DNA from 3 places in the Streptomyces sp. BR1 genome. Region 1 is predicted to be linked to each of the others. Evidence: riboswitches for the same ligand, from Rfam matches in the RefSeq annotation. Region 1 holds a riboswitch; each other region holds the start of a gene.
The links. Region 1 has a riboswitch for cobalamin ahead of metE (5-methyltetrahydropteroyltriglutamate--homocysteine S-methyltransferase). Riboswitches for the same ligand answer to the same signal wherever they lie in the genome.
Positions count from the first base shown of each region.

Region 2: it holds a riboswitch for cobalamin, as region 1 does, so the genes downstream of both, ACT1U9_RS24470 (cobalamin biosynthesis protein) here and metE (5-methyltetrahydropteroyltriglutamate--homocysteine S-methyltransferase) in region 1, are expected to answer to the same signal.
Region 3: it holds a riboswitch for cobalamin, as region 1 does, so the genes downstream of both, ACT1U9_RS00720 (HoxN/HupN/NixA family nickel/cobalt transporter) here and metE (5-methyltetrahydropteroyltriglutamate--homocysteine S-methyltransferase) in region 1, are expected to answer to the same signal.

Region 1 is NZ_CM126252.1:1,529,853-1,540,353, forward strand. Features, by position in the region: gene ACT1U9_RS06265 (nucleotide pyrophosphohydrolase) at 1-199, opposite strand, end outside; gene ACT1U9_RS06270 (AAA family ATPase) at 151-1,275, opposite strand; gene ACT1U9_RS06275 (cell division protein SepF) at 1,331-1,720, opposite strand; gene ACT1U9_RS06280 (ABC transporter substrate-binding protein) at 1,834-2,739, opposite strand; gene ACT1U9_RS06285 (VOC family protein) at 2,977-3,771, shown strand; gene metE (5-methyltetrahydropteroyltriglutamate--homocysteine S-methyltransferase) at 3,828-6,146, opposite strand; cobalamin riboswitch at 6,317-6,514, opposite strand; gene ACT1U9_RS06295 (molybdopterin-dependent oxidoreductase) at 6,779-10,501, shown strand, end outside.
Region 2 is NZ_CM126252.1:5,613,568-5,624,068, reverse strand. Features, by position in the region: gene ACT1U9_RS24510 (hypothetical protein) at 129-824, opposite strand; gene ypfJ (KPN_02809 family neutral zinc metallopeptidase) at 946-1,839, shown strand; gene ACT1U9_RS24500 (VOC family protein) at 1,969-2,358, shown strand; gene ACT1U9_RS24495 (hypothetical protein) at 2,365-3,795, opposite strand; gene ACT1U9_RS24490 (alpha/beta hydrolase) at 3,910-5,034, opposite strand; gene ACT1U9_RS24485 (class II aldolase/adducin family protein) at 5,129-5,788, opposite strand; gene ACT1U9_RS24480 (inorganic phosphate transporter) at 5,998-7,269, shown strand; gene ACT1U9_RS24475 (hypothetical protein) at 7,299-7,523, shown strand; cobalamin riboswitch at 7,627-7,824, shown strand; gene ACT1U9_RS24470 (cobalamin biosynthesis protein) at 7,881-8,810, shown strand; gene ACT1U9_RS24465 (cobyric acid synthase) at 8,807-10,315, shown strand; gene cobN (cobaltochelatase subunit CobN) at 10,312-10,501, shown strand, end outside.
Region 3 is NZ_CM126252.1:157,198-167,698, forward strand. Features, by position in the region: gene ACT1U9_RS00690 (hypothetical protein) at 1-210, shown strand, start outside; gene ACT1U9_RS00695 (MFS transporter) at 227-1,489, opposite strand; gene ACT1U9_RS00700 (SagB/ThcOx family dehydrogenase) at 1,486-2,583, opposite strand; gene ACT1U9_RS00705 (AraC family transcriptional regulator) at 3,223-4,092, shown strand; gene ACT1U9_RS00710 (helix-turn-helix transcriptional regulator) at 4,161-5,150, opposite strand; gene ACT1U9_RS00715 (NAD(P)H-binding protein) at 5,267-6,106, shown strand; gene ACT1U9_RS00720 (HoxN/HupN/NixA family nickel/cobalt transporter) at 6,099-7,259, opposite strand; cobalamin riboswitch at 7,257-7,462, opposite strand; gene ACT1U9_RS00725 (TetR/AcrR family transcriptional regulator) at 7,941-8,702, shown strand; gene ACT1U9_RS00730 (hypothetical protein) at 8,834-9,580, shown strand; gene ACT1U9_RS00735 (penicillin acylase family protein) at 9,597-10,501, opposite strand, start outside.

The DNA of each region.
Region 1 (10,501 bases):
CGGGGGTCAGCCACTGGAAGATCTCCAGGAGTTCGGAGGCCTCGACGCTCAGGGCGGAGACGAGGTTCTTGGGGGTGTGGTAGGGCTGCCAGTGGCGCGCGGCCGCGAAGTCGGCCAGTCTGCGCTGCAGTCCCGCTACGTCCGGTGGGGTCACGGCTCCAGGTCTACCACTGCCACCCCGGCGACCCCGCGCGCGCATCCGGCGTCCGTGACGGCGCCGAGGAGCCGGATGTGGCCGCGTCGGCACATCTCGACCGCCAGCGCGACGAGTTCACCGGCCTGGCGCCGGTCGAGGCCGCGGTCGAAACCGTCGGCGAGCACCGTGAGGGTTTGCATGGCGGACGGGACCTCGGCGACGGTGTCCATGGCGAGGACGCCGGGGCCGGTCAACAGCACCAGGGCGAGCGCGAGGTAGCGCAGTTCGCCCTCGCCGAGGCGGTCCACGGGGGTCGGTGTCCGCTCGCCCCGGCCCACCACCGCTCTTAACGTGCCGTCGTCGAGCGCCTGGCCGGTGAGGGCGGTGACGGGGCCGGCGCAGCCCGCGCGGGCCGCCGTGACCAGGCGGGCGTGGCGGATGGCGCATTCGTCGGCGGTGCGCGTCAGGACTTCGGCGAGGTTGTCGCAGCCGCGCCGCAGCCGCCCCTGGCCGGGCACCACGGGCTCGCGCATCCGCTGCGGCTGGGGGTCGCAGGCGAACACCGAGCGCAGCGCCACCACGACCTGCTCGGCGGCGGCGAGCACCCGCCGTTGCCCTTCGGTCTTTCCGGCGACCCGCAGCGGCAGCAGGGCGGTGCCGAGCCGGTCGTCGGGGAGCGGGGCGCGGGTGACGGGCACCGCGCCCGCGGTGTGCCAGGCGGCCTGCACGGTCGAGCGCCCGGGGTCACGCAGGGCCGTGGAGAGGAGGGTCCGTCCGTCACTGGTCAAACGTTCGCCGACGACGCGGAGTTCCGGCTCGGCCTGAACGGCGAGGTCGAGCCGGACGGGACCGACGGGGCCGTCGACGGTGCAGCCGATGCGGAACCCGCGCCGCCCCTGGGCGTCGGCCTCGGCGCGCTCGGGCACACATTCCCCGGGATCGCGGAAGACGGAGGCCAGCGAGGAGCCGGAGCCGAGCCGGGCCAGCGCCTCGTACGCCTCGAGGACGCTGGACTTGCCGCTGCCGCTCGGTCCCGCCAGGAAGGTCAGCGGGCCGAGCGGGAAGGACGCTCCCCGATGCGACTTGAAGGCGGAGAGCCGCAGTTCGGTGACGGTGGGCCGGTCGCAGGTTCCGTTCATGGAACGGACCGTACGAGCACAAAAGATGACGAACCGTTACGCCTCGATCGTCTTCCTACGAATGAGGGACGACGGCCTCCGCGATGCCCTCCACTTCCGTGCCGACCGGGGCCAGCAGGAAGACGTTGCGGTCGACCCGGTGCATTCCGCTGCCTATTCCGAAAACGACTCCGCTGCTGAAGTCGAGGATCCGCTTGGCGACTTCGGTGTCGGCGCCGGTCAGATCGAGCAGGACCGGGGTCTGCGCCATCATGTACTCGGCGACCTCGCGCGCGTCCGCGAAGACCTGTACGCGCAGGACGACGAAGCGCCGCTGCTCGACGGCCGCGTACTCGTTGGGGAGGGTGCGGTGGTCGACCCGTGACGGCCACTCGTTGCGGCTGCGCAGCGGAACGACCTGGGCGAGCCCCTCCCACTGTTCATCGGTGACGTCGTACCTGCTCACCGGACCACCTCGCCCATGTGCTGTATCTGCATCCGGCCATGATGACGCCGCTCACCCGTTCAGCCCAACTCCGACACGGCTCTGAGCTGTGAAGTTGTCCGGACCGAGGCGTACTAGCGTACGACGGCGGCCGCCACCGCGTCCGCGACCAGGGCGAAGAAACGGGCGTGGGCCCGGGCGCTGCACGGGGCTTCCGGGTTCCACGGCAGCACCTGCGACCGGTTCTCGATCGACCGCCAGTGCGGATCGGCACGCAGCTCCTCGATCGGGGTGGCGTTCACCCGTATGTCCGAAAGGATGATGTCGGCGGGCAGGGCAGCGGCCTCGGCCCAGGCGAGCGTCGTCCAGTTCGCCCCTCCGCCGGGCGGCGGCTCCACCAGGTGGACGCCGTGTTCCGCCAGTGCGCGCAGTTCCGGCCAGGCGCCCGGGCGGGCCACATGGACCTGGTCGGTTCCGGCGGGCGACAGGGCGAGCACCCGGGGCTGCCCTGGCGCGTCCGTCGACGCGGACGCGCGCGTAGCGGCCGTCACCGTGCGCAGCCGTCGGCTCGCCGCGTCCAGGAGGCGGGCGCCCACTTCGTGGTGGTCTCCGCCGAGCGAGCGGGCCAGCTCGGTGAAGCGGCCCCTGATCTCGGCGAGGTCGCGCGAGTGCCCCACGTCGATCACGACGACCGGAACGTGCTCCTCCAGGTGTTTGGCGGTCTCGGGGGCGAGCCCGTAGACCTGACCGCCTCCGTAGCTGACGGCGACCACGAGGTCCGGTGTGCCCTGGAGCAGTGTGTCGAGGTCCAGGGAACCGCCCGCGCCCAGGTAGCGGACCCGGTCCAGGGGCAGCCCGCCCGCCTTGGCCCGGTCGGGCGCAGCGCCGTCGTGGAAGGAGCCGAAGACGGCTTCCACGCCCACTCCGTGGTCCCACAGCGTGGCCGCGGCCTGGAGGTAGGCGGTCACCCGGGCGGGCGCCCTGCCCGCCGCCGCCCTCTGCCCGCGGTCGTCCGAGAACTGCCAGACCGGCTTTTCCATGAGGTCACCCGCCCCTGTACGTCTGCTCCGCGCCAGCGCCGGGTCGACGCCGTACGCCCGAGTCTCCCGCCCCGCCAGGATCCGTACCCGAGTACCTGCCCGCCAGGCGGCGCGTCACCCCTGTCCGCGCTCCGGGCGTCCGCGCCCCGGCGGGTGGAAGCGCTCGGCGCGCGGGTCGCCGCACGGCTGGCTAGCGTGGCAGGCCGGACCGTCCGTCACACAGGAGAGAGCACTGTCATGGCCGCAGACCCCGAGGGCACTCCGTGTTGGGCCGATGCGATGTTCAGCGACGTCGAGAAGGCGAAGAGCTTCTACAGCGATGTGCTGGGCTGGACGTTCGGCGAGGCCAACTCCGAGTACGGCAACTACACGCAGGCGTACGCGGACGGCAAGGCGGTGGCCGCCGTCGTGCCGCCGATGCCCGGGCAGGAGGGGCAGTCGGCGTGGTGCCTGTACCTCGCGTCGCCGGATGTCGCCGCGACCGCGAAGAAGATCACCGACAACGGCGGTGAGGTCCTGATGCAGCCGATGCGGGTCGGCGACTTCGGCTCGATGGCCATCGCGCGCGAGCCGAGCGGCGCGGTCTTCGGCGTCTGGCAGGCGGGCAGCCACGAGGGCTTCGAGGCCAAGGGCGTGCCCGGCGCGTACTGCTGGGCGGAGGTGTTCACCCGTGATCCGGCGAAGGTGGACACGTTCCTGCCCGCGGTCTTCCCGTACAGCGCCAAGCAGATGCAGGACGACGCGGCCGACTTCCGGGTCTTCAGCGTGGGCGGGGACATGGTCATGGGGCGGATGAAGATGGGCGAGGAATTCCCGCCGGAGGTGCCGCCGTACGTCAATGTGTACTTCGCCGTGGACAACTGCGACACAGCCGTCGAAAAAGCGACCAAGCGGGGCGGCATCCTGCGGTTCGGGCCGATGGACACACCGTTCGGCCGGTTCGCGGCGCTCACCGACTCGCAGGGCGCGGCCTTCTCGGTGATCGACATGTCGACGACACAGGGCGACATGCCGAAGATGGCCGACGTGTAGCGAGCTCGTATCCGTTGAGGGCCTTCACGCGTGCGTGAAGGCCCTCAACGGCCGATTCACCTACCCGCCGTCTCCGCCCTCACCGTGCGGGCGGCCGCGACCAGGTTCTCCAGGGACCGCCGGGTCTCGGCCCAGCCGCGGGTCTTGAGCCCGCAGTCCGGGTTGACCCAGAGCCGGTCGGCCGGGACGGCCTCAAGTCCCTTGCGCAGCAGGGCGGCCGCCTCCTCCGCACTCGGTACGCGCGGCGAGTGGATGTCGTAGACACCGGGGCCCACCTCGCGCGGATAGCCCGCGGCCGCGAGTTCGTCAGCGACGCGCATATGGGAGCGGGCCGCCTCCAGGCTGATGACATCCGCGTCGAGGTCGTCGATGGCGCGCAGGATGTCGCCGAACTCGGCGTAGCACATGTGCGTGTGGATCTGGGTGTCCGGACGTACGCCCGCGGTGGTCAGGCGGAACGATTCTGTCGCCCAGGCGAGATAGGCCGCGTGGTCGGCGGCGCGCAGTGGCAGCGTCTCGCGCAGGGCGGGCTCGTCGACCTGGATGACCGAAGTCCCGGACCGTTCAAGGTCGTTCACCTCGTCGCGCAGGGCGAGCGCGACCTGGCGGGCGGTGTCGGCGAGCGGCTGGTCGTCGCGGACGAACGACCAGGCCAGCATGGTGACCGGCCCGGTGAGCATGCCCTTGACCGGACGGCTGGTGAGCGACTGGGCGTACTCGGTCCAGCGCACCGTCATCGGGTGCGGCCGGGAGATGTCGCCGGCCAGGACCGGCGGGCGGACATAGCGCGTGCCGTACGACTGGACCCAGCCGTGCTGGGTGGCGAGGTAGCCGGTCAGCTGCTCGGCGAAGTACTGCACCATGTCGTTGCGTTCGGCCTCGCCGTGGACCAGGACGTCGAGGCCGGCCTTCTCCTGGAAGGCGACGACCTCGCGGATCTCGCCCCTGATGCGCTCCTCGTAGCCGTCGGTGTCGATGCGTCCGGCGCGCAGATCGGCGCGCGCGGTGCGGACCTCGGCGGTCTGCGGGAACGAGCCGATGGTGGTCGTGGGCAGTACGGGTAGGCCGAGGCGGGCGCGCTGGGCCGAGGTCCGCTCACCGTACGGCTGGGAGCGGCGGGCGTCCGCCTCGGTGACAGCGGCGCTACGCGCGCGTACCGCCGGGTCGCGGGTGAGGGCGGACCCGGCGCGGGAGGCCAGATCGGCCCGGTTGGCGGCGAGTTCGGCCGCGATGATGTCGGGGCCCTGGGCGAGGCCCCGGGCGAGGGTGACGATCTCGGCCGACTTCTGGCGGGCGAACGCCAGCCAGCGGGTGATCTGCGGATCGATGTCACGTTCCGCCGTCGCGTCGAGCGGGACGTGCAGCAGCGAGCAGGAGGCCGCGACGTCGACGCGGTCGGCGAGGCCAAGGAGTGTACCGAGGGTGGCCAGCGACTTCTCGTAGTCGTTGATCCAGATGTTGCGGCCGTTGACGACGCCCGCGACCAGGCGCTTGCCGGGCAGTCCGCCGACGGCCGCGAGGCCGTCCAGGTTGGCGGCGGCCGGTCCCGTGAAGTCCAGGCCGAGGCCGTCCACGGGCGCCTTGGCGAGGACGGGCAGGGCGTCGCCGAGCTGGTCGAAGTAGGACGCGACAAGCAGCTTGGGGCGGTCCGTGAGGCTCCCGAGCGTCTCGTACGCGCGCGTGGCGGCGGCCAGTTCGGCCGGGGTGCGGTCCTGGACGAGGGCGGGCTCGTCGAGCTGGACCCACTCGGCGCCCGCCGCCCGCAGATCTGCGAGCACTTCGGCGTAGACGGGCAGCAGCCGCTCCAGCAGGGTCAGCGGCTCGAAGTCCGGGGCGACCGAGGGGGCGGGCTTGGCGAGCAGCAGATAGGTGACCGGGCCGACCAGGACGGGCCGGGCGGCGACGCCGAGCGCGAGCGCCTCGGTGAGCTCGGCGACCTGCTTGGCGGAGTCGGCGCCGAAGGCGGTGTCGGGGCCGAGTTCGGGCACCAGGTAGTGGTAGTTCGTGTCGAACCACTTGGTCATCTCCAGCGGCGCCACGTCCTGGGTGCCGCGTGCCATGGCGAAGTAGCCGTCCAGCGCGTCGGCTTCGACGGCGGCGCGGTGGCGGGCGGGGATCGCGCCGATCATCACGCTGGTGTCGAGGACGTGGTCGTAGTACGAGAAGTCGCCGGTGGGGACCTCGTGGATGCCCGTGTCGGCGAGTTGGAGCCAGGTGGCGCGGCGCAGCTCGCGGGAGGTGTCCCGCAGCTCCTCGGCGCTGACGCGGCCCTTCCAGTAGCCCTCGACGGCCTTCTTCAGTTCACGGTGCCGGCCCTGGCGCGGGTAGCCGTACACGGTGGCCCGTGCTGCCGCGGCTGCGGACTTGGTGGTCACGGATCTCTCCTTCGCGAGAATGTCCCGGAACGACCCCGGCACGGGTCGCGGACGCGAAGGGATGACGGACGGGGCCACGCGCGCGAGCTGCCGCGCCGATACGCCCGCCGTACACGCCGACCCGCCCACGAGGTCACCGGGATCTCCGCGCGCGTGGGTCCGCGCGCGGGCAGCGGGCAGGTCTTCGGACTCGCGGGCACGTACACCGGTCTCCCGGCGGACTCCTAGTGGCCGTCGCTTCCCGGACCCGGTCGGGTCCAGTGCGTATGACGGCGGTCGTTCCCGCTCACCGCTGCGGGGCAGTCCCGGATTCCCACCGGGTTCCCTCTTGCGACGCGCCTGCCTGGCGGACAGGTGCGAACCAGCTGCGTGAGCCACCCTACAGAGTGCGTCGGACAATCGCGCTCAGTAATAAATCGGGCCACCCATGGCCTGTTTCAGCCCCCTTTTACGTCCCCGTTCGGGCCCGCCCACGCGCGCGTTGCCGCAGTCGAACACTCATGCTCACATCCTCGGGTCGCGGTTAGTGTGGCTCGCGTAACCACGCACGATCTCCGCGCGTGACATCGACGTAACGGGCATTTCGTACGGTCGGAACACAAGGATCCGGCCGGGACGAGAGGGGACCCCCGTTGACCGCACAGGACTCGCGGACCGGCACCGAGCAGGTCCGCACGGTCTGCTCGTACTGCGGTGTGGGCTGCGGGATGGTCCTCGACATCGGTGCGGGCCCCGACGGGCGGCGCACCGTGCTCAAGGCGTCCGGCGACAAGACCCACCCCGCCAATTCCGGCCGCCTGTGCACCAAGGGCGCGACCACCGCCGACATGCTGGCCGCACCAGGGCGGCTCACCACCGCGCTCGTGCGGGGCGAGCGCGGGGACGGGCCCGTCGCCGCCCCGGTGGACGGTGCGATCACCGCCACCGCACACCGCCTGCGGTCCATCGTCGACGAGCACGGGCCGGACGCCGTCGCGCTGTATGTTTCCGGCCAGATGAGCCTCGAGGCGCAGTACCTGGCGAACAAGCTGGCCAAGGGGTTCATCGGGACCAACCAGATCGAGTCCAACTCCCGGCTGTGCATGGCCAGTGCGGGCAGCGGCTACAAGCTGTCGCTCGGAGCGGACGGCCCGCCCGGCTCGTACGAGGACTTCGACACGGCGGACGTGTTCCTCGTCATCGGCTCCAACATGGCCGACTGCCACCCCATCCTCTTTCTGAGGATGATGGAGCGGGTCAAGGCGGGCGCGAAGCTGATCGTCGTCGACCCCCGGCGGACCGCGACCGCCGCCAAGGCCGACCTGTTCCTCCAGATCGAGCCGGGAGCCGATCTCGCGCTGCTCAACGGGCTGCTGCACCTGCTCCACGAGAACGGGGACACCGACCCCGCCTTCATCGCCGGGCACACCGAGGGCTGGGAGGCGATGGAGGAGTTCCTGGCCGACTACGCGCCCGCCACGGTCGCCGGGATCACCGGGATCACCGAGGACGACATCCGTACGGCGGCGCGGTGGATCGGGGCGGCCGGGGAGTGGATGAGCTGCTGGACGATGGGGCTCAACCAGTCCACCCATGGCACCTGGAACACCAACGCCCTGGTCAATCTGCATCTGGCGACCGGCGCGATCTGCCGCCCGGGCAGCGGACCGTTCTCGCTCACCGGCCAGCCGAACGCGATGGGCGGCCGCGAGATGGGCTACATGGGCCCCGGGCTGCCCGGACAGCGCTCGGTCCTCGTGGACGCGGACCGGGCGTTCACCGAGGAGCTGTGGGAGCTGCCCGCGGGCACACTGCGCACCGACGGGGCGGGGCTCGGCACCATCGAGATGTTCCGGCGGATGGCCGAGGGGGACATCAAGGCGTGCTGGATCATCTGCACCAACCCGGTCGCCTCGGTCGCCAACCGCCGCACCGTCATCGAGGGCCTGGAGGTGGCCGAATTCGTCGTCGCCCAGGACGCGTTCGCCGAGACCGAGACCAACGCGTACGCCGATGTGGTCCTGCCCGCCGCGCTGTGGACCGAGGCCGAGGGTGTGCTGGTCAACAGCGAGCGCAACCTGACGCTGGCCCGCCGCGCCGTCGACCCGCCCGGCGAGGCGCTGCCCGACTGGCAGATCATCGCCCGGGTGGCGTGCGCGATGGGGTATGAGGAGGCGTTCACCTACGCCTCGGCCGAGGAGATCTTCGAGGAGATCAAGCGCGCCCACAATCCCGCGACCGGCTACGACCTGCGCGGGATCAGCTACGAGCGGCTGCGCGCCACACCCGTCCAGTGGCCTGCCGCCAACTCCGGGGAACCGGACCGCAATCCCATCCGTTATGTGGACGGGAAGGGCGGTGGCCCGGAGTTTCCGACCGCGAGCGGGCGGGCGGTGTTCCACGCCCGGCCACACGTCCCGGCCGCCGAAATGCCGGACGACGCCTTTCCGTTCGTACTCAACACCGGGCGCCTGCCGCACCAGTGGCACACGCTCACCAAGACCGGAAAGGTGGACAAGCTCAACAAGCTCAACCCGGCGCCGTTCGTCGAGATGCATCCGCAGGATGCCGAGGCGCTGGGCATCGCCGACGGGGACTCGGTGGAGGTCGCCTCGCGGCGCGGGCGGGCCGTGCTGCCCGCCGTGGTGACCGACCGGGTGCGGCCGGGGTGCTGCTTCGCGCCGTTCCACTGGAGCGACCTGTTCGGCGAGTACCTGAGCGTCAACGCGGTGACCAGCGACGCTGTCGACCCGATCTCGCTCCAGCCCGGCTTCAAGATGTGCGCGGTGTCGCTGACCAAGGTGGCGACTCCGGCCGCGCCCGTGGCAACGGCGACGGGTGCGGGCACAGATACAAACGCAGGCACGGGCACAGGCAGCGGCACGGGCACAAGCGCAGGCACAGGCACGAGTGCGGGCACGACAGCTGCAACCACACCATCAACTCCCCACACACTGGAGGCTATTGACACGATTCCGCCGAGCGGAGCCGGCAGCCCCGCTGCCGTGTTCGGGCTCGACGTCCAACCGCCGGTCCTCGCCGAGCACGAACGCCGATACCTGGTCGGATTTCTCGCCGGGCTGGAATCGGGGGCGCCCGGGGTTCCCGTACTGCCGCCAGGGGCGCCGTTCTCCGAGGAGCACGCGCTGTGGGTGAACGGTGCGCTGGCCGGGATGTACTCACGGGCCCCGCGAACCGCCGCGGAGCCGGGCGACGTACCCGCCGAGCCCTCGGGCCGTGACGTGGTCGTCCTGTGGGCTTCGCAGACCGGCAACGCCGAGCAGGTCGCGGCCGTCACCGCCGAACGGCTGACCGCCGCCGGGCATCGGACCGCGCTGCTCGCCATGGACGACACCGGACCGGGCGCACTGTCCCCGGACGCCGATCTGCTGCTCGTCACCAGCACCACCGGTGACGGCGACGCGCCCGACAACGGCACCGGGTTCTGGGAGGCCCTGGCCGCGGCGAGCGCTCCGCGCCTGGAGGGGCGGCGCTATGCGGTGCTGGCCTTCGGCGACTCGTCGTACGACGAGTTCTGCGGGCACGGGCGACGTCTCGACCGGCGACTGGACGAGCTGGGCGCGGTGCGGCTGCTGGCGCGCACAGACTGCGAACCGGACTTCGAGGAGCGGGCGCAGGGGTGGCTGGACGAGGTGCTGGCGTTGCTGGGCGCGTCCGCGCCCGAGCCCGGGATGCCCGGCGCGCCGGGGATGCCCGGCGCGTCCGGTTCCTCCGGAGCGCCCGGGATGCCGGGCACGGCCGGCACCACCGCGACGCCGCGTTCGGCCGCTGCCCCGCGATCGGTCGGCGCCTCGCTGCCGCTGTCGAGTTCGCGGGCCGCCGCGGTCACCGCCAAGCTCACCGGGAACTCGCTGCTGAGTCTGCCGGGGGCGGGCAAGGAGGTGCGTCGGTTCACGTTCGACACCCGGGAGAGCGACACGCCGCTCACGTACGCCGCCGGGGACGCGCTCGGGGTGCATCCCGTCAACTCCCCCGCGCTCGTGGCCGAATGGCTCGCGGTGACGGGGATCGACGCCGGGGCGCCGATCGAGATCGGCGGGGTCGGTAGGGCGGGAGAGGTCCGGCCGGTGGAGTTCGGTACCGCGCTGCGCGAGCACCTGGACATCACCACGGTCAGCCATGACCTGCTGAAGTTCCTCGCCGAACGCACCCACGACCGTGAGCTGCGGCAGTTGCTGCGGCCCGACAACAAGTGGCAGCTGACGCGCTGGTCGTGGGGGCGTCAGGCGATCGACGCGATCGCCGAGTACGGGGTGCGGGCGAGTGCGCAGGAGTGGGCGGGTGTGCTCAAACGCCTTCGGCCCAGGCTGTATTCGATATCGTCCAGCCCGCTGGCCGACCCGTACGAGGTGTCC
Region 2 (10,501 bases), 4.1 Mb from region 1:
CCGCCGTCTAATGCGCGAGGAGAATTGCCATGGGCCAATTCTAGCGGGGGTGTGCAACTGCTTTTACGTGCGGTGATACGAACGCCGGTCCGCCCGAGCCGGCTCCCGGGGAGACGTTTCGGCCCGCCTCACGCGCGCGTGGCGGCGTCCACGCGCGCGGGGAGGTCGTTTCCGAGCGGGGTGCGGCCCGGGGTGATCCGCCCGAGGGAGTCCACCGCCACCAGTTCCTGGGTCCAGACGTCCCGGTCGCGGCAGGGCTGGGCGACCAGCAGGACACCGTCCACGCGCGCGACGCGGCCGGGATCGAAGGCGCAGGAGCGCCGCGCGGGCAGCGTCCAGCGCAGATCACCGTCGGCGGCGCGGTAGGCCGTGATGCGCTCGGGGGTGACGACGGCGAGCATCGCACCGGCCCGGGCGGCCGGGCCGAGCTCCTGGAGCACCCCCGACGCCCGCCCGGGTCGGCCCGCGAGCCAGTCCGCCAGGCCCGGTACCGCCCGGTGCCAGCGGACCGCGTCGACCGCGAGCACGCGCGCGGTGTCGGTGACCATCCCGTCGCTCCACAGCGCGAAGGCGTGCCCGGGCGCCGTGCGCACGGCGAGCGGGCGCCGCCCCTCACGGCGGTAGGTCCAGCCGCGCGCCCCGCTCCTGGGGTCGTACGCCTCGACGGCCGCGCCCCTTACGCGCACCGCCGGACGGGGCGGGGCGGCGGGCGGCACGGTGAGGCGGTCGCCGTAGGGGGCGGGCCGGGCGTGGTGTGCGGCGGTGACCAGCGGCAGGGCCAGGACGGCGGCGACAGCGGCCAGCGCGAGACGGTTCCGGTCCATGAGGCGCCGAGCGTATCGGCCACCGAAACAAAAAGGGCGTAACGCAATGAACTGTTTGATAGTCGATGCCATACTCGGCACCACACAGAGTGATGAGCGCTGAACAGAGGGTGGTGTGCCCGTGCAGTTCGACGACGACGCCGATCTGGACACGTCCGAGGTCAAGGACGAACGAGGCAGCCGTATCCCTGGTGGCAGGGCGACCGTCGGCGGCGGGATCGTCGGGATCATCGCCCTGGCCCTGGGGCTGCTGTTCGGCGTCGGACCCGAGCAACTGGGGCTCTCCTCCGGCGACTCCGCACCGGCGACCTCGGTGTCCGCGCAGAGCCAGGTGCAGCAGAGCTGCCTCAAGGGCCGCGACGCCAACACCAAGGAGGACTGCCGGATCCTCGCCGTCGTCAACAGCGTGCAGGACTACTGGCGCCAGGAGTTCCCGCGCCGGGGCGGCAGTTACACGTCCGCGCAGACGGTGTTCTTCACCGGCCGGGTCTCCACCGCGTGCGGCGCGGCGACCTCGGCGGTCGGCCCGTTCTACTGCCCGGGCGACCGTCAGGTCTATCTGGACCTCGGCTTCTTCGACGAACTGCGCACCAAGTTCGGCTCCACCGGCGGCCCGTTCGCCCAGGCGTACGTGGTGGCGCACGAGTACGGGCACCACATCCAGAACCTGATGGGCACGCTCGGCCGGGCGCAGGACGGCCGCCAGGGCGCGGGCAGCAACGCCGTGAAGGTCGAGCTCCAGGCCGACTGCTACGCGGGCGTGTGGGCGCACCACGCCACCACGACCCCGGACAAGCGCACCGGGCGGCCGCTGCTGACCAAGCTCACCGACCAGGACATCCACGACGGCCTGGACGCGGCGGCCGCCGTCGGCGACGACCGGATCCAGGAGAAGTTCCAGGGCCGGGTCACCCCCGAGTCCTGGACGCACGGCTCGGCCCAGCAGCGCCAGCAGTGGTTCGCCACGGGCTTCCGCACCGGCGACATGGGCCGCTGCGACACCTTCGCACGCTGACCCCGCACCGTCCGCGCGCCGCCGGACCGGCCGTTGTCAGTGGCCGGTGCAAGACTGAGTTCCAGATCACATCGGCGGCATGACGCGGGCCCGGGGACGGGTCCGAGGGCTCGGAAAGGGAGTTTCGCGATGAGTGTGTATCCGACGATTCTGTACACGGACGCGAAGGCCGCGATCAGCCTGCTCAAGGACGCGTTCGGGTTCAGCGAGCTGAGTGTGTACGAGGGCGAGGACGGCACGGTGTTCCACGCCGAACTGGCCAGCGGGACCGGCGTGGTGATGCTGGGTTCGAAGGGACGCGGCGGCCTCTTCGATCAGACCATGCGGGACGCGGGCCCGGCGGGGGTGTACGTGGTGGTGGACGACGTGGACGCCCACCACAAACGGGCCGTGGAACACGGTGTGGAGATCCTGATGGAGCCCACCGACCAGGACTACGGATCGCGCGACTACATGGCGCGCGACGCCGAGGGCAACGTGTGGAGCTTCGGTACGTACGCCCCCGGCGCGAGCGGCTGACGTGCCCTAGACCCCGCCGGTGTGGACCTGGAACGCCGCGCGGCGCACGGCCTTGGCGAGCGCCGGGTCCGGGTGGGCGGCGGCGAGCGCGACCAGGACCTGGACGGTGCGGGGGTGGCCGACGACCCGGACCTCGTCGAGCAGGGCGGGCACGGTGCCCTGCACGGCCGAGTCGAGGTGACGCACCATCAACTCGACCTCGCCGTGGTCCGCGACGGCCGCCGCGGTGTCCACCCAGAGCCAGGTGGACTCCTCACGGGTGAGGACGGCGGTCGCGTCCTCGGGGTCGCTCCCCTCGTGCTCGGCGAGCCAGAGCAGGGCGTACGGACGCAGGAAGATCTCGTCCGTGGCCGCGCGCACCTCGGGCTCGGCCGGGGCGCCCACCACACGCAGCGCCTCGAAGGCGAGACCGCGCACCAGGGCGTCCTCGCCACGTGCGGCGTCGAGGAGTTCGGTGACGGCGCTGCCGACGGGCCGGGCCGCGAGCCAGGCGCGGTACTCGGCGCGGGCCGGGCCGGGGGTGAGCCGGGCGCAGCCGCGCAGCATGTCCTCGGCGGACTGCTCGATGTTCCCGGCGGGGCTCTGCGCGGCGACGCAGATCTGCTCCAGCTTGACCCACACCGCCCAGCTGCCGAGCGGGGTGAGGGTGGCCTGGCCCTCCCCGAGGACTAGCGCGCCGACGGCGGCGAGCCCGGCCAGGACCCAGTCGAGCAGCAGGGAGAGGAAGGCGAGAGCGGCGGGTCCCTCGCCGACGACGCCGTCCGCCTCGGCGTCGTGCGGCACTTCGCAGCGCTCGTCGCGCAGTTCCGCGACGCGCTGGCCGAGCAGATCGAGCAGCGCCGGTACGAGGACGGGACCGGCCGACAGCTGGAGGAGGGAGAGCACTTGGGGGACGGCTTCGACGACCTCGGCCACGGCGGCGGGCGCGATGGCGGCCGGGGCGGGGTGCACGATCGACCAGGCGTCGAAGAGGGCGACCCAGCCGCGCAGCACGGCGGCGTCGTCGCGGTCCCAGGCGCGCAGCCGCCAGCCGGGGCGTGCGGTGCCGCCGTGCAGCTCGACGAGTCCGGCGAGCCGGGCCCGGTCCCAGCCGGCCCGCACCTGAGCCGATGTCAACCGCAGCGCGGCGGCGGCCTGTTCGGCGGCCGGAGCGGACAGGGTGCCCGTCGGGGCGGGGCGTGGGGCGTTGCCCCGGGCGCGCTCGGCGTCGGCCCAGCGGGCGACCCGTACGGCGTCGGCGAGGACCACTCTGGCCTGGCGGGCCAGTTCGGCGGCGGCCGGGGTGCCCTCCGGCGGCCGGGAGCCCGGACGGGCTCGCCGGTCCGTCACGGCCCGGCGGGCGGTGGCCAGGGGGCGGGCTTCCTTCGAATGCGGGGCGCGGACAAGCCGCAGTCTGGAGTCGCGCGGCAACTTCTCTTCAGGCTTCCGGGACGTCACAGGTGCAGTCTTCCCGCTGACGGCCCGAAAGCCCAAACGGAATGCGATGCCTTGGTTCCGGGCCCGCCCCAGGCCCGGCCCCGGCCGCCGCTTCGAAGGCGTCGGCCCCGTCTGTCACATCAGCGGTGTGAGGAAGCGCCGCAGTGCCTCCTCGTAGCGCGCGGGGTTCGCGTTCCACATCGCGGCGTGCGGGGCGTGCTGGACCGTGTGCAGGGTCACCAGTTCCGGTCTGCGGGCGGCCAGTTCGCGGGTCGGGTGCCAGGGCGCCAGGGTGTCGTCGGGGCCGTGGAAGACGAGCGCCGGGACGCGCAGGACGTGCGGGTCGGCCGCCTCGCGCAGATGGTTTCCGTGCGGGCCGGTGCGGCCCTGGGCAGCCCGGACCGCGAGCGGGAGGAGGGCGCTCGGGGCGCCGTTGGCGATGGCGAGGGCGCGCACGGTGCCCTCCCAGTCGAGGACGGGCGAGTCGAGCACGACGCCCCCGACGCGGTCGCGCAGCGCGGAGTCGGTGGCGGCGCGCAGCGCCATGGTGGCGCCGGTGGACCAGCCGTGCAGGATGACGCGCTCGGCGCCGCTGCGTACGGCGTACCGGATCGCGGCGTCCAGGTCGCGCCACTCCGAGTCGCCGAGGTGCGCGAGCCCGTCCGGGGACCGGGGCGCGCCCTCGTCGCCCCGGTAGGAGAGGGCGAGCACCGGGAGTTTCTGGCGGTGCAGGAACTCCATGGTGTTCAGGGTGTGCTCGCGGGTTGTGCCCAGGCCGTGCACGGCGATCACCCAGGTCTTCCGGGCGCCTTCGACGAGCCAGGCGGGCAGCACGCCGAGCTCGGAGGGGATCTCGACGTCCTTGTGGTCGAGCCCCAGGGCCTCTCCCGGGTTGCCCCGGTGGATCTGCGGGGTCATCCACACCCGGTCCCCCGGCTCCGGGCTGCCCCGGGTGACCCGCTCCAGACGGCGCACCACGGTGTCCGCCGGGTGCTGGGCATGGTCGACGACCTCGCCGACCACCGCGTGGATGCCGGACCCCTCGATGCCGTACACACCGGGTCGCAGCGCGGCGAGGCAGCGGGTCAGGGCGATCCGCCCGGGTGCCGTGGCGTGCACGGTGAGCTCGGGGTCGGTGGGCAGCGGGCGTGGCGGCGCCTTGAGGGCCGCGTCGCTCGCGTACCGTCCGGCGGCCACCGCGGCCGCGCCGACGCCGATGAGTGTGGTGACGGCCGCTGCCGTCGCTGTAGCCGGGCGCACCGTTCCAGTGTCGGCAGCCCCTGGCCGTACGGCCAGTGGGCGAGGGCCTACCGGGGCACGCCCGCGTCCCCGCCCATCCCGCGCGGCCCGCCCGTCACCGCTGCCCGTACCCCCGGAACTGCTCGGCGGCCCGCTCCAGGTCGGCGTCGGAGAGCAGGGACGGGGTGCGGCCGGGCACGGAGGACGCGGCGAGCCACAGCCGGCACATCCACTCCAGCTGCGCGGTCCGGTCGTACGCCTGGGAAAGGGTCGTTCCGTACGTCATGGTTCCGTGGTTCTGGAGGAGGCATCCGGTGCGGCCCTCCAGTGCGCCCAGCATGTTCTCGGCCAGTTCCTCGGTCCCGTACAGCGCGTAGGGCGCGACCCGGACCGGGCCGCCGAGCGTGGCGGTCATGTAGTGGACCGGCGGGAGCTCGGTGACCAGGGTGGAGACGGCGGTGGCGTGCACGGCGTGGGTGTGCACGACGGCCCGGGCGTCGGTGGCGCGGTAGACGGCGAGGTGCATGGGGAGCTCGCTGGTCGGCCTCAGCGTGCCGATGACCTGGCGGCCCGAGAGGTCGACGGCGACGGTGTCGTCCGGGCCGAGCCGGTCGTAAGGGACCCCGGTGGGGGTGACGAGGACCAGGTCCCCGACCCGTACGGAGACATTGCCCGAGGTGCCGACGACCAGCCCTTCCGCGGCGGTCCGCCGCGCGGTGGCGGTCAGTTCGGCCCAGGCGGCGGCGGTCGGTTCGTGGTGGTCCGGCTCTCCCATGAACGCGATCCTCGCAGCTCCCGGAGGGCGCGCCGGGGAGTGAGCAGAATCTCTTCTATGGGCCGTTTCGCCTGTTCACCGGGTTTGTCAGGGCCTGCCCCCAGCAAAAACCGGTCAGAGACACCACTAAGCCCGCCCCAGTTCACCTTCCGTTCATCCAGGTTACTTACGTTCGTCCAGCCACTGACGTCGAACGATTGCCTGGGTAAATGGAACACATCACGCTGCTGCTCGCCATTGTGGTCGTGACAGCTCTAGTGTTCGATTTCACGAACGGTTTCCATGACACCGCCAACGCGATGGCCACGACCATCTCGACCGGCGCCCTGAAGCCCAAAGCCGCCGTGGCCATGTCCGCGGCGCTCAACCTGGTCGGCGCGTTCCTGTCGGTGGAGGTCGCCAAGACGATCTCCGGCGGGATCATCAACGAAAAGGGCATCAGAACCGAGGTGATCTTCGCGGCGCTCGTCGGCGCCATCCTCTGGAACCTGGTGACCTGGCTGCTCGGCCTGCCGTCCAGCTCCTCGCACGCCCTGTTCGGCGGTCTGATCGGCGCGGCCGTGATGTCGGCCGGCTGGTCCTCGGTCAACGGCTCCACCGTCGTCACCAAGGTGCTGCTCCCGGCCGTCGCCGCCCCGATCGTCGCGGGCTTCGCCTCGATGCTGGCGACGCGCCTGACGTACCGGATCAACCGGAACACCGACGAGAAGGCCACCGCCAAGGGCTACCGGGCGGGCCAGATCGCCTCCGCCGGTCTCGTCTCGCTCGCCCACGGCACCAACGACGCGCAGAAGACCATGGGCATCATCACGCTCGCCCTGGTCACCGGCGGTGTGCTGCACCCGGGCGCCAACCCCCCGATGTGGGTCATCGTCTCGGCCGGCATGGCCATCGCCATGGGCACCTACCTCGGCGGCTGGCGCATCATCCGCACCATGGGCAAGGGCCTGACCGAGCTCGCGCCGCCGCAGGGCTTCGCCGCCCAGTCCGGTGCCGCCACCGTCATCCTGGCCTCCTCGCACCTCGGCTTCTCGCTCTCCACCACCCAGGTCTGCTCCGGCTCCGTCATGGGCGCCGGCCTCGGCCGCAAGGGCGGTGTGGTCCGCTGGTCCACCGCGACCCGGATGTTCGTCGCGTGGGGCCTGACCCTGCCGGCCGCGGGTCTGGTCGGCGCCGGCGCCGAATTCCTGACCGGCCAGGGCACCTGGGGCATTGTCCTGGTGGCGATCCTGCTGGTCGCGGGCTCCGGCTTCATCTGGAAGCTGTCGCGCCGCGAGCCGGTCTCCCACACCGACGTCACCAACGCCCCGGCCGACGCCGTGACCGAGACCCCGGCCGAGCCCGCGGGTGTCGTCACCACCGCGATCGCCGCGGTCACCCCGCCCCCGACCGTCGCCGCCGTGGCCGCCGATCTGACGGCCACCATCCCGGCCCCGGCCCCGGTGGCCCCCGCCGACCCGGCCCGCCCGGCCGCCGTCTGACCCGGCCGCGCACCCTCTAAGGAATCGTCATGCACATCGACTGGGCAGCTCTCGGCACCGTCTTCGGTGTCAGCCTCATCGTCACCGTCGGCCTGGTGGGCCTGTTCACCGTCGGGATCGTCGGCCTCAGCAAGCAGCAGTCGGCCGCGTCCGGCAAGGGCAACGTCGCCCTGGCCCGCACCACCGCGTACGCCTGCTTCGCGCTCTGCGCGGCGGCCGTCGCGTACGGCATCAACCTGATCGTCGCCAAGTAACAGCGACTGTCCACGCGTCTCCAGAACCGCCCTCCGGTCTCCCCGGAGGGCGGTTCTCTGTGTGCCTCGGCACACTCTCCCGTCGCAGGTCAGCAGCGAGTTGACGGGCGTTCGCGGGCGTGGTGGACTGCCCGAGCCATTTACGGCGGCAGAAGAGGAAGCCGGTGCGAATCCGGCGCGGTCCCGCCACTGTCATCGGGGAATGAACCCCTGTGAGCCAGGAACTCTCACCGCCGGTCGACGTCGTACCAGGGCGCGGACACCCTGAGTGAGGACATACCGCCATGCGCGCCTGCCTGTTGCCGGCACCCCCCAGAAGTACCGGAGCTCTCCGCGGCGTTGCGGCGGGCTGATCCGATGCGTGCCGATCGCACCTTCGCGTACGGCGCCACCGCCGGGCTCCTCGGCGACCTGCTCCTCGGCGATCCCCGCCGGGGGCATCCGGTCGCCGCGTTCGGCCGCGCCGCGGCCGCCGTCGAGCGCGCGCTGTGGCGCGACCACCGGGGCTGGGGCGCACTGCACACCGCCGTGTGCGCCGGAGGCGCCGCGAGCGCCGCGCTGCTCGCCACGCGCGCGCTGCGCGACCGCCCCGCCGCGTCCGTCGCCCTGACCGCCGCCGCCACCTGGGCCGTCGTCGGCGGCACTTCGCTGGGCCGCGAGGCCCGCGCGATCGGCGCCGCCCTTGAGGCCGGGGACGTCGAGGCCGCCCGCGCGCGGCTGCCGCATCTGTGCGGGCGCGACCCGCAGTCCCTGGACGCGCCCGGCATCGCGCGCGCGGTCGTCGAGTCCGTCGCCGAGAACACCTCCGACGCCGTGGTGGGCGCGCTGGTGTGGGGCGCGCTCGCGGGCGTGCCCGGCCTGGTCGCGTTCCGGGCCGTCAACACCCTGGACGCGATGGTCGGTCACCGTTCGCCGCGCCATCTGCGGTACGGGTGGGCCTCGGCACGCCTGGACGACGTGGCGGGCTGGCCGGGCGCCCGGCTCACCGCCGCGCTCGCCGTGGCCGCCGGGGGCGCGCCGGGAGCCGCCGCGCGCGCGTGGCGGTCCGACGCGGCCAAGCATCCGAGCCCCAACGCCGGCCCCGTCGAGGCGTCGTTCGCGGGCGCGTTGGGCGTACGTCTTGGCGGCACCCTCTCGTACGGCGGCCGGGTCGAGCACCGTCCTGTGCTCAACAACGGCGGGCGCGCGGTGGAAGTTCCCGACATCGAGCGGGCGGTGCGGCTGTCGCGGCGGGTGGGCTGGCTGGCGCTCGGCGTGGCGATCGCGGTGAGGAAGGTACGGACATGAGTGGCGGACTGCTGGTCGCGGGCACCACCTCCGACGCCGGGAAGAGCGTCGTCACCGCCGGGATCTGCCGGTGGCTGGTGCGCCGGGGCGTCAAGGTCGCGCCCTTCAAGGGACAGAACATGTCCCTCAACTCCTTCGTCACCCGCGAGGGCGCCGAGATCGGGCGCGCCCAGGCCATGCAGGCCCAGGCCGCGCGCGTGGAGCCGTCGGCGCTGATGAACCCCGTGCTGCTCAAGCCGGGGAGCGACCGGTCGAGCCAGGTCGTACTGATGGGCAAGCCGGTCGGCGAACTGAGCGCCCGCGGCTACCACGGCGGGCGCCAGGAAGCGCTTCTCGGGACCGTCGTGGACTGTCTGGAGCGGCTGCGGGGCACATATGACGCCGTGATCTGCGAGGGGGCGGGCAGTCCGGCCGAGATCAACCTGCGGCGCACCGACATCGTCAACATGGGCATCGCGCGCGCCGCGAAGCTCCCGGTGGTCGTGGTCGGCGACATCGACCGGGGCGGGGTCTTCGCCTCGTTCTTCGGTACGACCGCGCTCCTTTCGCCGGAGGACCAGGCGCTGGTCGCCGGGTACATCGTCAACAAGTTCCGCGGCGACGTCTCGCTCCTTCAGCCCGGCATCGACATGCTGCGCGGCCTCACCGGACGTCATACGTACGGGATCCTGCCGTACGCGCACGGGCTCGGCATCGACGAGGAGGACGGCCTGCGAGTGTCGCTGCGCGGCGCCGTGCGCGAGTCCGTGGTGGCGCCGCCGATCGGCGAGGACGTGCTGCGGGTCGCGGTCTGCGCGATCCCGCTGATGTCCAACTTCACCGACGTCGACGCGCTCGCCGCCGAACCCGGCGTGGTCGTACGGTTCGTGGACCGGCCCGAGGAACTGGCCGACGCGGATCTGGTCGTCGTGCCGGGAACCCGGGGCACGGTCCGGGCGTTGGAATGGCTGAGGGAACGGGGGCTGGCGCGGGAGCTGGCGCGCAGGGCGGCCGAGGGGCGTCCGGTGCTGGGGATCTGCGGCGGGTTCCAGGTGCTCGGTGAGCACATCGATGACGAGGTCGAGTCACGGGCGGGTTCCGTGACGGGTCTCGGACTGCTGCCCGTGCGGGTGCGGTTCGCGGCCCGGAAGACACTTGCACGGCCGACCGGCGAGGCGCTGGGCGAGCGCGTGGAGGGATACGAGATCCACCACGGCGTCGCCGAAGTGCTGGGCGGGGAAGCCTTCTTGGACGGATGCCGGGTCGGTGCGGTCTGGGGGACGCACTGGCACGGGTCACTTGAGAGCGACGGATTCAGACGACGGTTCCTGGAGCAGGTCGCGAGCGCCGCGGGTCGGCGTTTCGTGCCCGCCCCGGACACCTCGTTCGGCGCGCTGCGCGAAGAGCAGCTGGACCGCCTCGGCGACCTCATCGAAGAACACGCGGACACGGACGCGCTCATGCGGCTCATCGAGCAGGGCGCGCCCGCAGGACTTCCCTTCATCGCACCTGGAGCACCCGCATGAGCACTGTGCTGTTGTTGTCGACCGCCGACACGGATCTCCTGGCGGCCCGGGCCTCCGGGGCGCCCTACCGGATCGGCAACCCCACCCGTATCGACGTGGCCGAGGAGCTGCCCGCGCTCATCGAGGGCGCGTCGGTGGCCGTCGTGCGCCTCCTCGGCGGCAAGCGCGCCTGGGAGGACGGGCTCG
Region 3 (10,501 bases), 1.4 Mb from region 1:
GGGACGATCCTGCTGGAGTGCCGGGCCGAGTACCGGGCCCCGGACGGCCGTTCGCCGGCCCGGAGCAGTTCCTGGCGGCGGGTACTCACCGGGCGGCCGGGCGCCGCGCACCAGCGCGAGGAGCTGCTGCGCGAGATCCTGGCGGCCCGGACGAGGAGCGTCGTCCGGCGGGCGCCGGTGTCGCTGCGCTATCTGGCGGCGGCGGTGTGAGGGGCACCTGTCGGCGTTACTTCGACACATCCGCGAGGCGGGCGACGCCCGGCACCGCGAGGCACAGCAGGCTCGACGCCGCCACCACGGCCCCGCCGCCGAGCAGGGTGGCGCGCGCGCCGACGGCGGCGACCAGCGGCCCGACCAGCGCGTACCCGAGGGGCAGCAGGGCATAGGCGCTGAGCTGGTCCAAGGCGAAGACCTTCCCCAACAGCTCATCGGGGAAGGCGCGTTGCAGCGCCGAGACCCAGTAGATGAAGTAGAGCTCGATGACGAATCCGCCGACCGCGAAGCAGCACACCACGGCGGGCAGCGGGAACGGCCCGGCCAGGCTGAGCGGCACCAGGGCGTACCCCGTCAGCGCGAGCATGCTCACGGCGCCCCGCGCTTTCGGCCGCCACCGTCCGGCCAGCGCGATCGCGGGCAGCCCGCCCACACTCATCGCGGCAAGCACCACCCCGTAGGCGACGTCACCGCCGAATTCGCGGCGCGCCACCACGGGCAGCAGCGTGAGCGCCGTCGCCGAACCCGCGAACAGATGCAGACACACCGTGCCCATCACCGCCAGCACCCACGGGCGCCGGCGGATCGCGCGGATCCCGGCGGCGGCCTCGCCGAGCACGGGCGCGCGGGCGCCGGCCGAGGGCCTGGTGTCCGGGACCCGCAGCACGGCGAGCACCGCGAGCGCGAACATCACGCTGGTCACCGACAGCGCCGCCCGGACCCCGATCAGACCCACCGCCGCCACCCCGACAAGGGCGCCGAGCACGGCCGAACCCCGCTGTGCGGCGGACACCAGCGCGTTGCCGCGCTCCAGCAGGCCATCGGGCAGCAGCCTGGGCAGCAGCGAGCGCGAAGCGGGCCGCGACAGCGCCTCACCGGCCCCGACGAGCGCGGTGACCAGCGGCAGCAGGCCGAGCGGCAGTACGGGAAGCAGCACCGCGGTGAGCAGGAGCAGTGCCGAGCGGAAGCCGTCGGCGGCGATCAGCACCCGGGTGCGCCGCATCCGGTCGGCGATGACTCCCCCGGCCAGCAGACACACGACGAGCGAGACGGCCCGGCCGGACAGGACGAGCCCGACGTCCGCGGCGCCGCCACCCCGGTGCAGGACGTACAGGCTGAGGGCCACGGGCAGCACCTGGTCGCCGACGGCTCCACCGGCCTGCCCCAGCCACATCCGCAGGAACTGCGGATGGTCGCGCAGCCTGCCGCCCGTCGACGCGTCGGCCGGACCGGCCTCGTCGGTACGGTCCTGGGGCGCGGTGGTGTCTTCCTTCATCGGCGTTGCCCGGGCGCCGGGAGGGCGAAGCCGGCCGGGAGCAGCCCGCCGGACGCCTCGGGAACGCCCGCCGCGAGCAGATACACCGCGAACTCCTCGTCGGGGTCGACACCGAGGAGCCGCTCCACCTCACTGTCGACGAACGCCACGGTCTGGAAGGGGCCGAGCCCCAGCGCGCTGGCGGTGAGCGCGAAGGTCTGGGCATAGTGCCCGGCGTCGTACATCCACAGCCTGTAGGCGCGCGGATGCCGGTACTTCCAGGCCAGGCGATTGGCCACGGCGGTGGTCAGCACGGTGAACGCCCCGGCGTATGAGGCGTCTTGACGGTACGTCAGCGAGGCGATCCGCTCGCGCGGGACATCGTCGTCCAGCAGCTCCAGGCTGTGGCGCGCCACCGAGTAGTGGTAGAGGCCGGGCGGCACCCCGGTGACGTTGTAGGCGACGACGTACGCCTCGACCTCGTGCCGGGCCCCCGCCGACGCGCTGACCCGGCACTGCTGGGTCCCGAACGCGCCGCCGTCGAGGAAGCGGTGGGGGGCGAAGCTGTGGAACAGCAGGGTGGCGAGCTCGTCGAGCGTGACCGGGTCGTCCGAGAAGCGCCGGTGGGTGCGCCGCAGGGCGAAGACGTCCTCGACGGGCGCGTTCAGCGGGAGCGGTCTGCGGGGCAGCGGCAGCGAGGGCCGATCGGGGTACTCCTTGAACGCGCCCGGCGCGCCCCCCTCGGCGACGATGGCGTCGACCGTCTCCGCGCGTTGCGGCGAGTCGACGAGATAGTCGGCGTCGCGCGCCTCCAGGTGCATGCGCTGCGCCAGGGCGCCCCACCGCTCCCACAGGGGCGGCGTACCCGGTGCCCGGTCCACGTCGACGAGCACGCCGAGCCCGGTGAGCGCGGCCACGGCCTCGCGTACGTCCGCTTCGTTGTCGGCGCCGAACGCGGCCGCCAGGTCGTCGACTTCGATGCCCTCACCGGCTCTGTCCAACACCTTGCGCAAATCGTCGGTCAGCCGGATCCACTGCCGCCGCCCGGGAATCGCCACTTCCAGACCGCCGACGAGCCAGCGGCAGACCAACTGCTCACAGCGACGGACCTTCATCACTCTCCCCGGGCGTGCTAGGCGTACCGTGGCAACAGCGGGGCGCTGCCCCGAAAACGACGTCCGGCTGTGATGCACTGCCCGCATCACAGCCGGACTTTCGCGTTCCTTCGCATTACTTCGCGTTGTTTCGCACTCGGCCCCCATGGGGCCGATGTCAGGTGCCCGGGTGGTGCACCAGCACCTGGGCGTCCTCGACGATCTCGATGACGAGCTTCATTTCTGTCACCCCCTTCCCTGGTTTCGGTTCGCACGGCGAGAAGGGTTTTCCGTGTCCCAATTCCCGCCGCTCGCAAAACATAGACCCCTCGTTCGCGGGCATCAACAAGCGTCACGACGTCTGGCGAAAAAACGTGCATGTGGGGAACGCGCGTCAATGAACTCCCAGGTGAGATGGTGTTCCGGCGATGCCCACAGCCGGATTCACCTGTCCGGAAACGTCTCCACACAATTATCGGCCGGATATTGAGCGGATCTCGACAGGCACGCATTAAGGTGCCCCGCGCTATTTCCTCGGAACCCCTTTCCCATGCCCGGACCGGCGTACCCGCGCACCCACCCGACCGCTTCGGGCACAGAATGTCGGGTCGGGGACACTGGGTCCTTCCTAACGTGGTGATCACAAGGAAGGAGGCCGGGGTGCTGGAACGGCTCAACCAGGCCATGGACCACATCGAGGCCCGTCTCGATCAGCCGATCGAGGCGGCCGAGCTGGCGCGGATCGCGGCGACGTCGGAGTACCACTTCCGGCGCATGTTCTCCGCGCTCGCCGGGCTACCGCTCTCGGAGTACATCAGGCGTCGGCGGATGACCGTCGCGGGTGCCGAAGTGCTCACCGACGAGCGGACGTTGCTGGAGGTGGCGGTCCGATACGGCTACGGCTCGGGCGAGGCGTTCGCCCGGGCGTTCCGGGCCGTGCACGGTGTCGGCCCGGGCGAGGCCCGGCGGACCGGCGCGGCCCTGAGTTCCCAGCCCCGGATGTCCTTCCGCCTCATCGTCGAAGGGAGCAGCAGTATGCGATACCGAGTAGTGGAGAAGGACGAGTTCCGGGTGGTCGGCAAGAAGGCCCGGGTCCCCCTGATACACGAGGGGGTGAACCCGGCGATCGCCGAGTTCATCGCGGGCATCGGCCAGGAGACCGTGCAGCGGATCAGCGGCCTGTCCGACCAGGACCCCGAGGGGATCGTGTCGGTCACCGACGACATCGACCCGAGCCGCGCGGAGGGCACCGAACTCGACTACTACCACGCGGTGGTGACGGGGCTCACCCCGCCCGACGACCTGGACGCGCTCACCGTCCCGGCCGGCACGTGGGCGGTCTTCGAGAACTCCGGGCCGTTCCCGCAGTCGCTCCAGTACATGTGGCGGGACGTCTTCACGGAGTGGTTCCCCTCCAACCCGTACCGGAGCAGGCCGGGGCCGGAGATCCTGCGCGTGCGGTTCTCGCAGGAGCAGGCGGGGCAGGCGGATGCGGCGCTGTGGATCCCGGTGGAGCGGGACCCTCGCTGACGTTCAGTTGGCACGGACGGCCATCGGCCCGGGGCACACGCCCCGGGCCGATGGCCGTCCGGCGCACCCTAGGGCTTCCCGTACAACGTGCCGAGTTCGACGGCCAGTTCCGCCAGCCGGTCGCGGGCCTCCGGCGGCTCCAGGACCTCCACGCACGCGCCGAGCCCGGCCAGCTGCGCGGCCACGATCCGCGGCGACGGGCCGTCGATCTCCATCTCCAGCCAGCCGTCGGCCCGTCGGCCACCGAGGCGCAGACGGCCGCCGAACAGGATCGTGAGGACGCGTTCGGCCGAGGGCTCGACCCGCCCCCGTACGGTCGCCCCGCGCATCCGCTCCTCCATCGGGGCGGCCAACTCGCGCCAGGCCGTGGCCAGGTCGAAGCCGTCGGGCCGGACGACGGGGTCGGCGGTCAGCTCCACGGAGGTGATGCGGTCGATCCGGAACACCCGCAGACCGGCGTCGGTCGCGGTGGCGTCTTCACTCGCCTCCGTGGAGGACTTCTCCACACCCGCCACCAGATACGGCACCCCCGCCTTGGTGACGAGGCCCAGCGGGTGGACCGTGCGCGTACCGGCGGGGCTGCCGGGGCGGGCGTAGCCGAGCCGGATCCGCAGGCCCTCCACCACCGCGTGCTGCAACGCGTCCAGTTGAGGCGTGCCCGCCGTGACGGGCAGGCGCCACCAGTCGGTGCCGTCCAGGACCCCGGCCTTCGACGCGGCCTCGGCGTCGGGCCGCAGCGTCGAGGGAAGCGCCCGGATCAACTTGCGCAGTGCCGTACGCAGTTCGGGCGAAGCCGCCGACGGCCCCGTGACCAGGAACATCGCACGGATCTCGGTGGCGGTCAGCCCGGTGAGATCGGTGCGGGCCCCGCCGACGAGCGACCAGCCGCCGCCCCGCCCGTGCTGGGAGTAGACGGGGATGCCGGCGGCCGCCAGCGCCTCCAGGTCGCGGCGCGCGGTGCGTTCGGACACCTCCAGCTCCGCCGCCACCTCGCGCGCGGTCACGCGCCTGCGGGTCTGCAGGAACAGCAGGGTCGCCACCAGACGATCGGCTCTCATACCGATCATTCTCGTTGGGAAACTGGCCAGGAGATGGCCAGTTCGGCTTCCAGGATGAGTACAGATCGAGCGCGGCGGAACGAAAGCCGCGCCACACCGACCATCTTGGAGAAATCATGATCGTGGTGACCGGAGCCACCGGAAATGTCGGACGGCATCTCGTCCACACCCTCGCCGCAGCGGGTGAGTGGGTCACGGCGCTCTCCCGTCGGGTGCCGACCGGGAACGTGCCGGGCAACGTCGAGTTCCAGCAGGCCGATCCGGCCCGGCCCGACAGCCTCAAGCGCGTCCTCGACGGGGCCGCCGCGCTGTATCTGCTGGTCCCCGGTGACGGCGAGGGCCTCGATCCGTACGCGATCCTCGACACGGCGCGGGCAGCCGGGGTCCGGCGGGTCGTCCTCCAGTCCTCGCAGGCCACCGCGACCCGGCCGGACTCCCCCGCGCACGCCCGGCTGCGCGCCTTCGAGGACGCCGTACGGGAGTCGGGCCTCGGCTGGACGGTCCTGCGGCCCAGCGGGTTCGCCTCCAACGCCTATATGTGGGCGGCCTCGGTCCGCTCGGACCGGCTGGTCACCGCGCCCTTCGGCGAGGTCGGCCTGCCCGTGATCGATCCGGCCGACATCGCCGCCGTCGCCGCCGCGGCCCTGCGCGACGGGAGCCACGCGGGCCGGACGTACGAACTCACCGGACCGGCCCCGGTCTCGCCGCGCGAGCAGGCGACGGCGATCGGTGATGCGCTGGGGACGCCGGTGCGGTTCGTCGAGCAGAGCCGGTCCGAGGCGCGGGAGTTGATGCTGCGCTTCATGCCGGAGCCCGCGGTCGAGGGCACGCTCGGCATCCTCGGCGAACCCACGCCCGAGGAGCGGCGGGTGAGCCCGGCCGTGGAGCGGATACTCGGCCGGGCACCGCGTACGTTCGCCGCGTGGGCGGCGGACAACGTCGTGGCCTTCAGATGACGTCCGCGGGTGCGGCCGTGTCCGGGCTGCCCTGACCGGGCACCTCGGCCGCGGCGGCCCGCACCGCCCAGCGCTGCTCGACCCTGGCCAGCCGCCAGTACGCCAGGGCGGCGGCCCACACCGCGACGAAGAGGCCGACGATGATGAACCCGACGTTGTCCAGGTTGAGTCCGGCGACCCACCCGGTGAGCCCGTCGCTCAGGTCGAGCTTGTCGTGCAGCACGCCCACCAGCTCGATCGTGCCGATCAGGAAGGCCACCGCGATCGAGAGCCCGGTGATGGTGAGGTTGTAGAAGACCTTGCGGACCGGGTTGGAGAATGCCCACTGGTAGGCGAAGTTCATGAACGTACCGTCGATGGTGTCGAACAGGCTCATGCCCGCCGCGAACAGCAGCGGCAGGCACAGGACGGCGTACCAGGGCAGTCCGGCCGCCGCGCCGGAGCCCGCCATGACCATCAGGGTGACCTCGGTGGCGGTGTCGAAGCCGAGCCCGAAGAGGAAGCCCAGCGGGTACATCTGGCCGGGGCGGGTGATCGACTTGGTGAACCGCCCCAGGATGCGGTTCATGAACCCGCGTGAGTCCAGGTGCTGTTCGAGCTGCACTTCGTCGTACGTTCCCGCGCGCATCGCCCGGAAGACCCGCAGGATGCCGACGAGGGCGACGAGATTGAGCGCCGCGATGAGGTAGAGGAACGAGCCGGAGACGGTGGTTCCCACGACGCCCAGCGTCTGGTGGGTGCGCGAGTCGTCGTTCATCAGGGTGCCCGCCAGCTGCGCGCCCCCGGCGACCAGCGCGGCCATCACGACCACCACGCTGGAGTGCCCGAGCGCGAACCAGAAACCCACGGACACCGGCCGCTTGCCGTCGGCCATCAGTTTGCGGGTGGTGTTGTCGATCGCCGCGATGTGGTCGGCGTCGAAGGCATGGCGCATGCCGAGGGTGTACGCGGTGATGCCCAGGCCGAGGCCGAAGGTCTTCGAGCCGACCTCGTAGTGACGCGGCACCACCAGCAGGAAGAGGATCCCGAACGCGACGATGTGCAGGGCGGCTATCACCGCCAGCAGCCAGGCAGTTCGGACGGTGTCCTCACGCCGCCAGTGAAACGGAGTGGGCAGGGTCATTCGTTCACGCTCCAGCACCTCGTGGATCATTTGCGAGATGCCGTGGCCGGTCTCCTGGCTTACGGGTGTCGCACCGCCCCTGCCTTCCCAGCGCCCTCACGGGCACCAGTGGCACAACGGGACGGGCTACCAAAGGCGTTCATGGCCTGAACGCTGTGGGACCCGATCACAGTGGCGAGGGCCGCTCCGGTCTTGCACCGGTCTTCCCGAACACCACGGCCCGCCAACCGTAGGTGGGGGTCCGCCTGACCTGCAAGTCCACCCAAATGGAGGCACTTCTTCCGGCGCGGGTGACGATCCGATTGCAGAGCGCCCGCACCCCGTCCCCCCGGCGGCGGAAGGGCAGTTGGACCGGATATGAACGCTTCCCAAGAGGAGAGAGCCCGCGCCCACCCTGCCGAACTCGCGGGCGCCTACTGGCTGAACCCCCCGCCCTCGCACCCCCTCGCGTGCACACACTGCGAACAGCAGCGGGCAGATGATGCCCCCGAAGACCCACGCCGGTCCGTGCGGCAGCGCCGCCGGTCGGCTCACCGGTGACACGACCGGCGCACGGACGCCCCGCCTCCACGCCGGGGGCTCGGGGCTGCCCGGCGCGCGCCGGATTCCCCACTCCCCCGCCATACACTGTTCGCCCTGCGTACGCCGTTCGTGGCGGCGTACAACGTGCCGTCGAGCCGATACGCTGGGGCGAAAGAGAGAGGAGGCCGGATGCCGGCCGAAACCCAGCCGACGCGGACCATCCCCTCGGTGTGGACCCGCCCCCAGCGCCGCAAGCGTGAGCAGCCGTCGCTGAGCCGTGACCACATCGTGTCGGCCGCCCTCGAACTGCTCGACGCCGAGGGCATCGACGCGCTCAGCATGCGCAAGCTCGGCAGCCGCCTCAACGCGGGCGCCACCTCGCTCTACACCCATGTGGCCAACAAGGACGAGCTCATCGAGCTGGTCGTCGACGAGATCTACGGCGAGATCGAGGTCCCGGACACCACGGACAGCCCCGACGAGTGGCGCGCGGCCGCCACCCACTGCGCCCAGAGCCTGCGCTCCGCCTTCCACCGCCACCCGTGGATCGTGTCGGTGCTCGGCGAGGCGGGAGTGGCCGCGCTCGGACCCAACATGATGCGGATGTCCGAGGGCCTGCTCGGCGTGTTCGAGCGGGCCGGGTTCACCCTGGAGGCGGCGGACCGGGCCGTCAACGCCGTCGCCGCGTATGCCATCGGAGTGTCGACCACCGAGGCCGCCTGGCTCACCACGCTGGCCCGCAGCGGTATGAGCGAACAGGAGTGGGTGGCGGGTCTGTGGCCCGCCGCCGAACGGGCCGTCGAGCCCTACCCCCGGCTGCGCAGGCTGTACGCCCTCCAGCGCGAGCAGCAGGTGGGCAGCGCCCGCGACGACGGTTTCACCGACGGTCTCGACTGCGTCCTCGACGGCCTCGAAGCCCGGCTCGCCCGCGCGCGGGGCGCCGGCGGCTGACGAGGCGCTGTCGGCGGCGCCCCGATATGCCGGTCCGCCCCGCCGTGGTTACGCTGCGCACAGCGCGAGGGGCACGAGAAGGGGCCGACCGCATGGACGACCGGCAGCGGCCCGGCGGGCCGGACTGACCCATGGGCGACTGGTACCGGCGCGAGATCCTGGACCCGGGCAAGCAGCCACTGCTGTTCCTGCTGCTCGGCTTCCTCGGGGCGTTCCTCTTCATCCGGTTCAGCGTCCGGATGATCCGCGCCGAGGTCTCCTGGTGGCCCAAGAACGTCACGCCCGGCGGGCTCCATATCCACCATGTCGTCTTCGGCGTGGTCTTCATGATCATCGGTGGTCTCGGTCTCGCCTCGCCGATCGGCGGCGAGCGTCCATGGGCCGAGATCGAGGCCGCGCTCTTCGGCATCGGCACGGCGCTCGTACTCGACGAGTTCGCCCTGATCCTGCATCTGCGGGACGTCTACTGGTCCGAGGAGGGCAGGCTCTCCGTCGACACCGTGGTGCTCGGCGCGGCGGTCTGCGGACTGCTGCTGCTGGGAGCTGCACCGTTCGGCGTCAACGACGCGTCGGTCGACGGCGCTCCCGTCTCCGGCTGGACGTACGCGGTCGTGGTCGGCGTCAACTCGGCCTTCGCACTGGTCGCCCTGAGCAAGGGCAAGGCCTTCACCGGCCTGCTCGGCGTCCTGGTCCCGCTGTTCGCCGTGGTCGGTGCCCTGCGCCTGGCCCGCCCCGGCTCGCCCTGGGCCCGGGCCCACTACCCGCCCGGCAGCCGCAAGGCCGAGCGGGCGCGGGTCCGGGAGGAGCGCGAGGGCTGGCGCCGCCGTCTGCGCATCAGGGTGTACGACGCGATCGCCGGCCGCCCTTCGATCCCCTGACCGGACCCGCCGCCGGTCACCGACGCAGGACCGTGGTCCGCCCCTGCGGATCGGCCGCGATCTCCGCCTCGGTGAACCGTTCGGTGACCCACTGCTTGCGCGAGAACAGCTCGGTCTGGTCGGTGTAGTGGGGCGACCGCGGGTTCGCGGACTCGCCGTAGGTGAGGATCGTCCGGGTGCGCGGGCCCTGCGGGGTCAGCTGTGTGGCCATGATGAAGCTGGACCCGGACGCGTACGCGTCGGGCTCGACCGGCCCGGTACCGCCTCCGCGGCCCGAGTCGGGGGACGCGTTGACCACGTTGAAGCAGCCCTCGCCCCCGGAGCACCCGGGCAGCGGGATCCCGTTCCAGCGCTGGACGCTCCCGATGGGCGCGTCGAGCGGGACCTTGCGGGCCGCCAGCGTCTGCACCGCGTCCGCGAGGGCGCCGCGCACCTGCGTGTCGTCGCCGTTGAGGCCGCGCGGGGTGGTGAGGGGCTGCGCCGGGTCGTACGGCACCCGGTACCACTGGTGCGGCCCGCGCCGGATGCCGTTGTAGAACACGTGCCACAGCACCGAGCCGTGGCTGTCCGGGTCGTCGCGGGTGTCCCAGGCGGCGAGCACGTCACAGGCCGCACGCACATCGACCTGGCTGCCGTCGGTGGCCGTCAGAACGGGGTGCGCACGGCACATCGCGACCGCGTCGTCCCGGCCGAGCTCGGCGGTGTAGTCGCGGTCACCGAGCATGCTCGCCTGAAGCGTGGACAGGTCGAACCCCGGCTTGCCGAGCCCGTCGGTGCCGTCCCGGCGACCGGCGATCATCTGGAGCCCGAGCTGCGCACGCGGACCCAGCGGGTTGCCACTGGTGTCGTACATCCTCGGGTAACCGGTCAGCGGCGCGGCGGGGTTGGTGAGGTAGGAGCCGTTGTTGGAGTTGGCCACAT